DNA from 4 places in the Sinorhizobium sp. BJ1 genome. Region 3 is predicted to be linked to each of the others. Evidence: riboswitches for the same ligand, from Rfam matches in the RefSeq annotation. Region 3 holds a riboswitch; each other region holds the start of a gene.
The links. A riboswitch is a leader RNA that binds a small molecule or an ion and turns the genes downstream of it on or off. The one in region 3 is predicted to bind cobalamin.
Positions count from the first base shown of each region.

Region 1: it holds a riboswitch for cobalamin, as region 3 does, so the genes downstream of both, cobU (bifunctional adenosylcobinamide kinase/adenosylcobinamide-phosphate guanylyltransferase) here and CO676_RS05490 (aromatic ring-hydroxylating dioxygenase subunit alpha) in region 3, are expected to answer to the same signal.
Region 2: it holds a riboswitch for cobalamin, as region 3 does, so the genes downstream of both, bluB (5,6-dimethylbenzimidazole synthase) here and CO676_RS05490 (aromatic ring-hydroxylating dioxygenase subunit alpha) in region 3, are expected to answer to the same signal.
Region 4: it holds a riboswitch for cobalamin, as region 3 does, so the genes downstream of both, CO676_RS35235 (ABC transporter substrate-binding protein) here and CO676_RS05490 (aromatic ring-hydroxylating dioxygenase subunit alpha) in region 3, are expected to answer to the same signal.

Region 1 is NZ_NWTH01000005.1:138,608-141,867, forward strand. It holds gene CO676_RS09135 (FecR domain-containing protein) at 1-844, opposite strand, end outside; cobalamin riboswitch at 1,084-1,479, shown strand; gene cobU (bifunctional adenosylcobinamide kinase/adenosylcobinamide-phosphate guanylyltransferase) at 1,614-2,141, shown strand; gene cobW (cobalamin biosynthesis protein CobW) at 2,145-3,209, shown strand.
Region 2 is NZ_NWTH01000005.1:252,598-255,857, reverse strand. It holds gene CO676_RS09700 (DUF2865 domain-containing protein) at 1-730, shown strand, start outside; gene bluB (5,6-dimethylbenzimidazole synthase) at 684-1,439, opposite strand; cobalamin riboswitch at 1,483-1,694, opposite strand; partial or broken gene CO676_RS09690 (SDR family oxidoreductase) at 1,807-2,622, opposite strand; gene CO676_RS09685 (TolB family protein) at 2,670-3,260, opposite strand, start outside.
Region 3 is NZ_NWTH01000003.1:431,584-434,843, reverse strand. It holds gene CO676_RS05505 (L-threonylcarbamoyladenylate synthase) at 1-626, opposite strand, end outside; gene CO676_RS05500 (DUF6656 family protein) at 706-1,305, opposite strand; cobalamin riboswitch at 1,613-1,815, shown strand; gene CO676_RS05490 (aromatic ring-hydroxylating dioxygenase subunit alpha) at 1,919-3,163, shown strand; gene CO676_RS05485 (hybrid-cluster NAD(P)-dependent oxidoreductase) at 3,166-3,260, shown strand, end outside.
Region 4 is NZ_NWTH01000010.1:51,869-55,128, reverse strand. It holds gene CO676_RS15955 (ABC transporter ATP-binding protein) at 1-62, opposite strand, end outside; gene CO676_RS15950 (iron ABC transporter permease) at 59-1,087, opposite strand; gene CO676_RS35235 (ABC transporter substrate-binding protein) at 1,084-2,046, opposite strand; cobalamin riboswitch at 2,307-2,539, opposite strand; partial or broken gene CO676_RS15940 (ribonucleotide-diphosphate reductase subunit beta) at 2,588-2,886, opposite strand; gene CO676_RS15935 (hypothetical protein) at 3,098-3,260, shown strand, end outside.

The DNA.
Region 1 (3,260 bases), on a different contig from region 3:
GTTTGCTGGGTTTGTCTGGTTTGCTAGGCTTATCTGGTTTGCTGGGCTTATCTGGTTTGCTGGGCTTGTCGGGCTTGCTGGGTTTATCTGGTTTGGGCGGCTTCTCGATAGGGGGAGCCGTTTTGGTTGGCGGCGCGGCACGGGGGGGTGGCGGATCAGGACGGATTTGGATCGCCGCTGAGAGGCCGCAGCCGGTGCCGCTCCATCCGGGCGAGAGCTGCTGCTTGCCGGAGAGGAACGGCAGCGCCTGTTGATTGCCGAGTGTCCTGAGGGTGCTCCGATCGACCCGCCTTGTACGTGTCATGTCGCCATTCGGGCGGGCGACGACACAGTCGCAGCGCCGTGTCAGCTGTTGGCAGCCTCCTCGGCCGCAAAATTCGGCAGCGCCGCTCAAGAGGACCACCGCGGTCGTGCCGTCGCCGCCGACGTAAAAGTCGAAGACGGTGCCTCGAACGCCTATCGTTCCGGCCGGCGTCAGGATCTCATAGGCCGCGTGTTTCGAGTTGCCGCTGATCCAGCGAAATGTTCCCTTCGCCGCCGCAACGGTTAGCTTCTGCACCGATTTCGAGTCGTCGAAGACGAACCTGTCAATGACGACCGACGAGCCGGCACCCACGGCGAGCTTGCTTCCATCTCGGAACACGAACTGGCCGAGTCCCGATCTGGATGTTCGAATCCGCTCGTCCCGATGGACCGGGTCCCTGACGACCAGCGGTCCGCGCGCCCCGCTCACCTGGGTCTGGATGCGGATCGCCTGGCCGATTGGTTCGGCGGCCTTGCTTGGCATAGAGCCGTAAAGCGCGACGCTTAGCGCGACAAATGCGGCACGACGCAGATATGCCATCGCACCCCCCACCAAGGCTGTACTGAGAAACTCAGTGCCATGGACATGATCGAAAAACCTGTGCGAAACATGTATCCCGCGTCAGGTTCGAGATGCGCGTTTTACCATGCGGTGGGGAAGGGTGTCTGCCTACCCGTTTGGAGTATGAGGATCGGATACGGTCGGCGACGCGGCCGCGCTGCCGCAATTCGCCGGCCTCGCGTCGCAGCCGGTCGATTGACTTTGCCGCCTGCGCTTCATAATTAACGACGATGGATGGTTCCCCCGCACCGAAGCGGCGCGGGGGAGTAAATGGGAATGTGACGGGCGGACCCACACCGGGCGCCCTTATCGCAGCCGACCCCGCGACTGTAGAACGGTCAGGGTTCGCCATTGGGCATGCCGCTCCTCTTCCGATGAACCTGCACGGGGCAGTTTTCGCGGGATCGGAGGGCGCGCCGGAAAAGCCACTGGCGTGGTATCGTGAGCAGCTGGGCTGGACGCCTCTTCTTCTACGAATCGTCCGCCTTCACGAGCCAGCAAACGCCGGGAAGGCGAGGCGGACCCGTTCGGGCCCAGCATCGCTGCGCGCACCTGCGCAGTGCTTGCCCGTGACGCCGAGAGCCAGGAGACCTGCCGTCCATCAGGGCATTTCGCCCGGGGGAGTTCTCCCCAACGCCAGCACGGAGGTTGTCGTGGCTTACACATTGTCTTCTGCGCGTGCTGGTCACGCAGCCGCTTCCTATGGCCGTCCTAGCCCCACAGGTTTCATCGCGCGAGGCCGGGTCGGATGACAATCTCGAACGCCGGCCCAGTCCTCGTGCTCGGCGGCGCGCGCTCCGGAAAATCCAGTTTCGCTGAAAAGCTCGTCGAAGCCTCGGGGCTCCCGATGCATTATGTCGCGACCGGCCGCGCCTATGACGAGGAAATGCGCGACCGCATCGCTCACCACCAGGCCGCGCGGCAGGGCAAGGGCTGGACGACGCATGAGGAGCCGATCGATGTTTCCGGACTGCTTCGCCGCCTGGATGCTCCGGGGTGCGCCATCCTTGTCGACTGCCTCACGCTTTGGGTGACAAACCTGATGATGGAGGGGCGCGACATGGCAGCCGAATTCGCGGATCTTGCCGCCTTGCTTCCGGCGGCACGGGCGCGGCTTGTCTTCGTTTCGAATGAGGTCGGTCTCGGCATCGTTCCGGAGAACCGCATGGCGCGCGACTTTCGCGATCATGCCGGCCGCCTCCATCAGATCGTCGCGGAGAAATCCGCCGAAGTTTATTTCGTCGCGGCTGGGTTGCCGCTGAAAATGAAGGGTTGATTCATGACACTCGCGAAGGCCCAACCGGGCAAGATCCCCGCCACCGTCATCACCGGCTTCCTCGGTGCCGGCAAGACGACGATGATTCGCAATCTGCTGCAGAATGCCGACGGCAAGCGGATCGCCCTGATCATCAATGAGTTCGGCGATCTCGGCGTCGACGGCGACGTGCTGAAAGGCTGCGGAGCGGAAGCCTGCTCGGAAGAGGACATTATCGAACTCACCAACGGCTGCATTTGCTGCACCGTCGCCGACGACTTCATACCGACAATGACGAAATTGCTCGAGCGCGAGAACCGCCCCGACCATATCGTTATCGAGACCTCTGGTCTGGCCCTGCCGCAGCCGCTGGTCGCCGCCTTCAACTGGCCGGACATCCGCAGCGAAGTGACGGTCGATGGCGTCGTCACCGTCGTCGACAGCGCCGCCGTTGCCGCGGGCCGTTTTGCCGACGATCACGACAAGGTCGACGCACTGCGCGTCAATGACGACAACCTTGACCACGAGAGCCCGCTCGAAGAGCTCTTCGAGGACCAACTGACCGCCGCCGACCTCATTGTTCTCAACAAGACCGATCTTATCGATGCCGCCGGCCTGAAGTCCGTACGCGAAGAGGTTGCCTCGCGTATCAGTCGCAAGCCGACGATGATCGAGGCAAGGAACGGCGAGGTGGCGGCCGCGATCCTGCTCGGCCTCGGGGTCGGCACGGAAGGCGAGATCGCCAACCGCAAATCGCATCACGAGATGGAGCATGAGGCCGGCGAGGAGCACGACCACGACGAGTTCGACAGCTTTGTTGTTGAGCTCGGAGCGATCGCCGATCCAGCTGTCTTCGTCGACCGTCTCAAGGGGGTTATTGCCAAGCACGACGTGCTGCGGCTCAAAGGCTTCGCCGATGTACCCGGCAAGCCGATGCGTCTCCTGATCCAGGCGGTCGGCACCCGCGTCGATCAATATTACGACCGCGCCTGGGCACCCGGCGAGACGCGCGGCACGCGCCTCGTCGTCATCGGCCTGCACGACATGGACGAGACCGCGGTGCGCGCGGCAATCTCGGCGCTGGTGTGAGGCGATTTTGAGCGCGTATGGGAATAACCCCGCCCCAGCCCCTCCCCACAA
Region 2 (3,260 bases), on a different contig from region 3:
TGGTTGCTCAAGAGAAGCCGGCCTGAACTGGGACGAGACGATCCCTGACGAGACGATTCCTGACGAGTCGAGCACCGAAGAGGCTCACGTTCACCGCAACATTCTCGAAGACTTCCCGCCGGACGGCGAGGACTATCCGTTGCTGTTCGACGGTCCAGCGGACGACTTCACATTCATGGAGGACGGCGCTGCAGGCGGCCTCAGGACCATGTGCGTGCGTACTTGCGACGGCGCATTTTTCCCGATTTCGTCGAACGCGACACCGGCCGACTTCGGACGCGATACCGAGCTTTGCCGGGCACGATGCCCGGCAGCCGACACGGAACTCTACTATCACGTGCTGGCCACCGAGGAGAGCGAGCAGATGATTTCCGCGTCGACGGGCAGGCCGTACACGGAACTCCCCAACGCCTTCGCCTATCGTACCCGCGGGGTCGGTGCGCCCGGTATCTGCGGCTGCCAGATACCCAAGGTCGCAACGGGTAAGAGCAGCAACAATTCCGCGTCAGGAACGAAGCTTTCGGTGGTCAGCCCCTCCGTCGTGACGATCAAGGGCACGGCTTTGCCGGCGTCCGGATCGCCGGCAGCAAAGCCTGTGGAAGAGCGCCCCTACGACCCCACGACCAGCAAGGTCCGCGTCGTCGGCCCCGCCTTTCTGCCGCAGCAAGAGAGCGCGATCGATCTCAAGAACCCTCGGGGGCCGCGCTATCAGCCGCTGCAGAATGAATGACCTGGTCGACAAACCGCTTCCCGCCGTCGCGAAGGCCCCATCTTTCCTCGAAGATCAGGTCCTCGAGCGGTACCCGTTGCCGCCAGCCCTTCACCGCTAGTTCCGGTTGCTGGTAGAGTCGGTCGACAAAACCGAGGCACAGCCAGGCGACGATTTCGATGTGTTCGGGCATGCCGAGGATCGCCTTGATCTCGTCCTCGTGGAAAATGCTGACCCAACCGACGCCGACCCCCTCGGCCCGCGCTGCGAGCCAAAGGTTCTGGACCGCGCAGACCGTCGAGTAGACGTCCATTTGCGAATTATGCGTGCGCCCGAGCACGACGGCGCCGCCGCGCGTGCGATCGCAGGTCACGCAAATGCTGAGCGGCGCCTTGCGTATGCCCTCGAGCTTGAGTGAGCGATATTTCGCCTGCGCCTCGCCTGAAAACATGCCGGCGGCTTCCTCATTGGCGCGCCGGAATGCCTGCCAGACTTTCTCCCGCGTCTCGCTCCGGCGCACGAGCACGAAGTTCCACGGCTGCATGAAGCCGACGGACGGGGCGCGATGCGCCGCATCGAGCAAGCGGGAAATCAGAGGCTCGGGCAGCGGTTCAGGCAGGAACTCGTCGCGTACGTCGCGGCGCGTCTCGATGGCGCGATAGACGGCGGCACGCTCGTCCGGTGAAAAGGCACCGGCCGCCGTAAGGCAGTCGTTCGGGTCAGGCAGCATCGTTCGATCCCCAACAATGCACAACCTCCCGCCGTCCATGCGGGGCCGGTCTATCTTGTCAGGCCGGTCTTCTGACTACGGATCACTCGACTGGGCCGCCTTCCCGGATCGCATCAAGACCCAGTGGCAAAGCTCTGAAAACGTTCAAAGCTGTTTTGGCGCAGCCGTCCCCATCACAGCGTTGGGCACGTGCCGGAATTCAACCGGCTTCCCGATTCTCCCGCCTCAGCGGGCACCTGACGGCCGCATATGGGCACAGGCGCAGGCGAAAGGCAAGACTACAGCACGTGCGTCTTATCAGACGCACAAGATCGCAGTAGAGCTTTGGATTGCTGCATGTTTCTACATGCAGCAGGCCGAGAGCGACTCAAAGCGGCGCTGTCGGATGCGGCGATCCGTCATACGCACCCCAGATTGACTGGTCGAAGCAGATCACCGAGCCGGTCATCAGACCGGACTCGTCGGAGGAGAGATAGGCGCACGCGCGCGACCTCGGCGGGATCGACGAGCCGCCCGAAAGGCTGGCTTGCCGCCGCCTTCTCCAGCCAGTCCTCGGGAGCGCCGTGATATTCCCGTTGGATGCGGTCTTCGCCTTCCGATGCCATCCAGCCGATGTTGAGGCCGTTGACGCGGATGCGGTTGCGCAGCAGCGCATAGGCGGTGTTCTTCGTCAGCGCCTCCAGAGCACCCTTGGATGCGCAATAGGCGGCGATGAAAGGCTGGCCCGCCTTCGCCGACATCGAACCGATATTGACGATCGTGCCTTCGGTCTTCTCACACCGCATCACCTTCACCGTCTCCTGCATCAGGAAGGAGGGAGCACGCACGTCTATCGAAAACATGCGATCGAAGAGTTCCGCGTATCGAGGATCGTGCCGCGGTCGGTGATTGCGGCGGCATTGACGAGCCCATCGACTCGGCCAAATTCACGATCCCAGGCCGCAACGACCGCCCGGGCGTCCTCCACGCGCTCCAGGTCCGCCTGGACATAAACGACCTTCGCGCCGGTCGCCTCACCGATCTCGGTCGCCTTTGCCTCGCCCTTCGCCGCATGGCGCCCGCAGATGACGATGCCCGCAGCGCCCCGTTCAGCGAACAGTCCCGCAATCGTGGCGCCGAGCCCCTGCGTGCCGCCGGTCACGACGGCGACCTTGCCGTCCAGCCGGGCGTAGTCTTTTCCCATGAATTCCTCCCATAGATCTGAGAGCGAACCGTCGGCTCGCCGTTGGCTCACGCGGGCCAATACCGCACGAAGGCGAAAGCCTCGCCCGAGGGCGACCAGTTCGGAACATTGATTGTCCCCTGCCCGCCGAAGAGCTCGAACAGGACGCGCGCATTGCCGCCTTCCGGATCCATCAGCCGAAGCCGCACATCGAGGTCGCGGGGGTGGTCGAAGACCTGGCCATCATAGGAAAGCACCAGCAGATGCTTGCCGTCTGGCGACGGATGCGGGAACCAGTCGCCATAGGAGCTGTCGGTAACGCGCTGGACATCGCTGCCGTCCGGCCTGATCCGCCAGATCTGCATGCGGCCGGTGCGGCTCGAGTTGAAATAGATCCACGCGCCGTCCGGCGACCAGTCCGGTCCGTCGTTGCGGCCCTCGCCATGCGTCAGCCGCCGCTCCTCGCCGCCATCGACCGAGATCGTGTAGATGTCGAAGACTTGGTCGCGGATGCCGCAATAGGCCACGGTCCGCCCGTCCGGGGACCAGCCGTGCCAGTAGGACGGCAGGTTGCGCGTGACGAGCCGCGGCGTGCCGCCCGCGACCGGCAGCAGATAGATCGCCGACTTGCCGAATTCGGTCTTGTCGCTGATCGCAAG
Region 3 (3,260 bases):
AGGCCGGTCAACGCCTCGATCTCGGCCGCGTCGAGACCACCCGGCCGAAGCAGCCGGAGGCTGCCGTCCTCGACCTTGATGATCGTCGATTCGAGGCCGATCTCTGCAGGACCCGCATCCAGGATCAGTTTCAGCTTCGGCCCGAGGTCGACCTCAACATGCGTTGCGCTGGTCGGACTGATCCTGCCCGACGTATTGGCGCTCGGGGCCGCCAGCGGCCGGCCAAAGTGTCCAATCACCCGCCGGGAGAAACCCTCGGGCATGCGGATACCGAGCGTGTCGAGCCCGGCGGAGGCCAGCGCATGCACGCCGCTTTCGGGTCGCTGCGGCAGGATCAGCGTCAGAGGTCCGGGCCAGAAGGCTTCCGCGAGGCGCCGGGAGATTTGATCGAACGCCACATGCGCTTCGGCCATTGCCATGTCGGAGACATGGCAGATCAGCGGATTGAAGCGCGGCCGGCCCTTCATCTCGTAGATGCGGCTGATCGCATCGGCATTGGTCGCATCCGCAGCAAGCCCGTAGACGGTTTCCGTCGGGATCGCGACCGGTTCGCCTTCTGAAAGCACGGCGCAGGCCTTTTCGATCGCTCGATCCGGTTCGTTGCGCGTATCGATGATTTCGGCCATGGCGGTTCCGATCCTTTCCGTCGCTTCCTTAACGGAGGAGGAGGGAAAACAGAACGACTTTCTTCGCCGACGGGCGGGATCAGAGGCTCCGAATAACCCGCCGCAAAGCCTCGTCGCGTGCGCCGAGCATCAGGACGTTCTTGAGCGCCACTTTCGGGTCCTGCGTCCGGAAGATCAGCCCATTGCCGCGAACGTTGCGATTGATGGCCATTTGCCCAAGTTCGGAGTCCGGCGCGATGGCGACGGCGAAATACATGCGTGAATAGCTGGTTTGTATCCGTTCGAAGAAATGCGTCTCGTCCCCGAGGTCGGAGAAGAAGTTGGCGAAGTAGAAAGCCCAGGTGATTTCGCGCGATTGGTTGAGCTTCGCCTTAGCGGCTGTCACATGGCAATAGCCGAGGTGGGGGCTATCGGCGAGCGTCCGGTGGAAGATCATCTTCGGGAACTGGATGAAGGCGTGAAAGCCGTTGATCCGCTTGTGAGTCGTCTCTCCCGCCGCCTGCAATTTCTGGCCGGTTCTCTCGGCCACCTCTTCATGGGTCATGTAGCGGCGCTGCTCGGGCATCCACGGGCGGCGCCGGTCAATGCGGCCGGTGCGCAGGAACTCCGTGTGGCCCGCCGTTTTCGGCGTCGGCGCCTGCGCTTTGCCGGAGGCGTCGTAGTATCTGAGCTTTGCCATCGACCTCTGTGTCACCTAATCCGTCAAACGGATTGATCCGTCAGTGAACGCTAAATCACTATGGTTAACAGAGTATTTCGGGCGCCACACTGGCTGCTCCGCATCGCCTGTATGTCGCAAAATGGCCAGTTGTCTTCGCGGCGGGGATGGCGCGGTTAAGAAAAGCTTCAGCTGCTGAAATAGACATCTATCATCTTGTTTATTATAGAAAATGTGACGGACGTCTCCATGCGGCCGCGCGAAAATCTCTGTCGTCTTTCCGGAATGGAATGTCGCACACCGGCAATTGCCGAGCCGGGCTGCGCGCTTAGATTGGGATGCTCAAGGTGCCGCCTCTAAGAGGGGGCGGAGAATTGGGAAGCCGGTCAAATCCCGGCGCTGCCCCCGCAACGGTGGTGGAGTGAAAGCCACGGCAGAGAGCCACTGGACAGGTCGTCCGGGAAGGTGCCGGGCTGGTCCTTCGGGGACGACTCCAGAGCCCGGAAACCAGCCTTGGAGCGAAACGACCGTAACAGGTTGCGGCGGGCAGCCGGATCGGAGCTATGGCGTACGGCAAATCACCGGCGCGGTTCCTGTCCTGCCTGTCCGAAACAGGGCTAACGAGGACATGGGCATGGACACTCAGAATGAAATGCTGCGCAAGCTGAAGACCCGCCGCGAGGGCTACAGCCTCGACCGGGCCTTCTACATCGACCCGGACTATTACCGACAGGACCTGGAGCATATCTGGTACAAGGACTGGCTCTTCGTCGGCCACGACTGCGAAATCCCGCGGCCTGGCAACTATTTCACCCTGCAGGTCGGCGACTATCCGATTGTCATCGTGCGCGATCGCCAGGGGGCAGTGCGGGCGCTGCATAATTCCTGTCGCCACCGCGGCTCGCGCGTTTGCACGCAGCACAAGGGCTCCTCGGCCAAGCTGGTTTGTCCCTATCATCAATGGACCTACGAACTGGACGGCAGGCTTCTCTTCGCCCGGCAGATGCCGGAGGATTTCGATCCCGCCCAGCACAGTCTGAAGCCGGTGCATTGTGAAACGGTCGGCGGCTATATCTTCGTCAGTCTCGCCGAGCAGCCGATGGATTTCCAGCCGTTCCGCGACACGGTCGCCGGCTATCTCGCACCGCATCGCCTCGGCGAAACCAAGGTCGCCTATGAGAGCACCATCGTCGAGAAGGGCAACTGGAAGCTCGTCTGGGAAAACAATCGCGAGTGCTACCATTGCGCCGCCAATCACCCGGAACTCTGCCGCACCTATCCGGAGGCTCCGACAGTGACCGGCGTCCAGGGCGCCATGGACGACCCCGAAATCGGTGCCCATTGGGAAAGATGCGAAGCGGCGGGACTGCCGAGCGCCTTCAGGATCGGACCGACCGGCCAGTTCCGCATGACGAGAATGCCGCTGATCAACAGGGCCGAGAGCTATACGATGTCCGGCGAGAAGGCCGTCCGCAAAGAGCTTTCCGCCGGCGTCAGCGCCAAGGGCATCGGCACGCTGCTTCTCTTCCACTATCCGACGACCTGGAACCACATCCTCGGAGACCACGCGATCACCTTCCGCGTGCTGCCGCTCGGGCCGGAACTGACGCAGGTAACCACCAAATGGCTCGTCAACAAGGATGCGGTCGAGGGGGTCGACTATACGCTCGAGGACCTCACCCATGTCTGGACGGAGACCAACGATCAGGACCGGCAGATCGTCGAGGAAAACGCTTTCGGCATCCGCTCGCCGGCCTATGAGCCGGGTCCCTATTCGGCCGAACACGAGGGCGGCGTGATGCAGTTCGTCGACTGGTACTCGCGCTTCATGGTGGATCGCCTCCAGGGCAAGTCCTCTCCTTTGTCGCGGGTGGCCTGACCATGGAAATGGCCCGTTCCTTTCATCATTTCGACGAGCTTCATCCCTGGATCGACCGCCAGCACCTGCTTGAATGCACCTCCGTGGTCGCCGAGAC
Region 4 (3,260 bases), on a different contig from region 3:
ACATCCCGGAGGATGGAAACTCCACCCGTCGACCACGAGACATTGCAAGCGGAGAGTTTCATCGAACTGTCCTGCGCTGGCTGAGGATGACGGCAAAGGCCGGTGCGCCGACGAGCGCCGTGACGACGCCGATCGGCAGCACCTGCCCCGGAATGATGACGCGCGACACGATGTCGGCGGCGATCATGAACACCGCCCCGATCAAGGCGGCGGCGGGAAGCAGCAATCCGTGCCGGACGCCGACGATCATCCGGGACACGTGCGGGATGACGAGGCCGACGAAACCGATCGACCCGACGATGCTGACCATGGCCGCCGTCATCATCGCCGATGCGCCAATCAGGACGACATAGACCCGGCGCACCGGGATGCCGAGCGAGGCGGCGGACTCGGATCCGAAGGTGAAGGCGTCGAGCGCCCGCGCGTGCCACAGGCAGACAATGAGGCCGACCACCGCGACAGGAACGGCGAGCCAGACATCCGGCCAGCGCACGCCGGAAAGATTGCCGAGCAGCCAGAACATGATTGCGCGCGCCTGTTCCGCATTGGCGGCCTTGGTAACGATGAGCGACGTGAGCGCGTTGAAGAGCTGCGAGCCGGCGACGCCGGCCAGAATGATCGCGCCATGGCCCCTGCCGGCACGCATCGCCAGAAGGCTGACGAGCCCGAAGGCGAGAATGGCTCCTGCGAACGCTCCGACCGGCAGCGTCAGCAGGCCGGCGCCGATGCCGAGAACGGCGACGCCGACCGCACCGGTCGATGCACCCGCCGAGATACCGAGAATGTAGGGGTCGGCCAGCGGATTGCGCAGCAGCGACTGCAGCACGACGCCGGAGACCGCCAGCGCCGAACCGCAGCAGGCGGCCACGATGGCGCGGCTCACCCGGTAGTTCCAGATGATGCCCTCGTCGAGCGCATCGAGGCCGTATCCGGCATCCCACAATCGGTTGGCGACAGTCTTGGCGACGACGCCCATGGGAATGGCCGTCTCGCCGATCGCCGCGCCCAGCCAGAGCGCGACCAGTAGCACGACGAGCGCCAGCAGGCTGGCGCTCGTCCGCGACAAGGATGGCGCGATGCCTATCACTTGTTCAGGCCGGATTTCTCGACGGCATCGGCCAGCACCTCGATGCCTTCGATGGTCCGGATCGTCGGGTTCATCGCCTGGGCGTCCATCTCGACGACGTGGCCCTCTTTCACCGCAGGCATCAGGCTGGTTACCGGGTCCGACTCCAGGAACTTGTGCTTGACGGCGACGTCGTCGGCGGGGAAGCGACGGCGCTCCATCTTTCCCGCGACGACGAGCGTCGGGCCGGACTTGGCGATGGTTTCCCAGCCGACGGTCGGCCATTCCTCTTCGCTGTCGATGACATTGTCGATGCCGAGCGCCCGCATGATATAGCCCGGCGCGCCGTTCTTGCCGGCGACGTAGGGATCGATGTCGAGCTCGGCGCTCGAGAACCAGAACACCGCGGAGAGCTTGCCGTTCGCCGACGCGATCTTCTTCTTCGCCGCATCCTCACGCGCCCTCAACTCGGCGACCAGCTTCTCGCCGCGCTCCTGGACGTTGAAGATCTGGGCGAGTTCGGTGATTTCCTGATAGATGAGGTCCATCGTGAAGACCGTGTGGCGAACGCCATCGCCGCCGCCGCTATTGTCCTTGCCGACGCAATCGGCAGGCGACGTGTAGACCGGAATGCCGAGTTCTTCGAACTGCTCGGGCTTGGCGACGATGCCTTCGCGCCCGACATGCCACTGGAACTGCGCCGTCACGACATCCGGCTTCTTGGCGACGACGCCTTCGAAACTCGGGTCGTTGTCGGCCAGCCGCTCGACGTTTGCATTCGCGTCCTCATAACCCTTGATGACCGGACCGATCCAGACGGCGGTACCCACCATCCGATCCTGAAGGCCGAGCAGGTACAGGATCTCCGTGCTGCTTTGGCCGATCGAGACGGCGCGTTCGGGCGCCTTCGGGAAGGTGACCGGGCGGCCGCAATTGGTAAGCGTCAGCGGATAGCTGGTTTCGGCGGCCTGGGCCTCCATGCCGATGGCCGCCAGAAGAACGGCAGCAGCCCACAGGATGCCGCGATTAGATTTCGCAAAGATGCTTTTCATAAGTCTATTCCCCGGATTCGATGAAGCGGCCGCACGGAATGCGGCCGTTCGTGGCGCGGACGGACGGAGTCAGACCGCCTGCCGACAGCGCGACGGCGTCGAGGAACGGGGAAGACCGCAGGCTAAAAGGCGCAGATCGGCGCGAGGAGAGGTCATGCTGTGTCCTGTTCCGGGCATCCCCGCCCGCATTGGAGTGAACGCATGACGGCAGGTCTCCTGGCTCGCGGATATCTGCCGTCCACCTGCCTTCCCACGATCGAGCTCGCAGTGGCATGACGCTTTCGCGTCACTAGGATGGGCGGCAATCCGCTTACAGTTGCGGGGGCAGCCACGGTCTTGGTCCCTCTTGGGTCGTCCGCACCGTGTTCCCTATTAATCCCCTTCGCTTCATCGTAGGGGAACCGTCACTGGCTTCATTAAATAGTTGATCTCAGCTGGTCAAGGCCGGTTCTATCGCCATGCCGGAGCGTCAAAAATCCCAGTCCTCGTCCTCCGTCGCGACCGCCTTGCCTATGACATAGGACGACCAGCCGCGAAGAAGTCATGGTTTTCGTCGGCGGCCGGCGAGAGCGCCGACAGGATCGCGGGGTTTGCAGGCTTCCGGCGGGAACAGCGCCTCGTAGCCAAGCTTCATCAGCGCCTTGTTGGCGTTGTAGTGCAGGAATTTATTGACGTCTCGGTGAGGCCGACGCCGTCGTAGACCGCTTCGGTATATTTCACCTCGTTGTCGTAGAGCCCGAGCAGCAGGTCGAAAGCGAAGTACTTGATGTTGGTAAGCACCGCCTCCTCGTGCGGCGTCACCGGATAGGCCATCAGCTTCACGCGCCGACACCGTTCTGGATCGTGCCGAGCAGCGTCAGGCCGGTGAAGCGAGACGCCGCGATTGCTCCCGACGGCAGCAAGCAAAAACGTCTTCCTGCAACAGACGCCACAATCAAGTATAATCCTTGAGCAATCACGGAGACAGGAGGAGGGACAGATGTCCGTCGACGCAGGACCGCGAACAGTGGGCGCCGAATATGCGATCGAGTATCTGCAGGAGCATCCGGAAGCCGGCCTCTGCTGCGAGGATCGGCGCTGCTGGATCACGCCGAATGCAAACGAGACCGACCGGCAGGCCCTGCTTCTCGAGGCGATCGAGG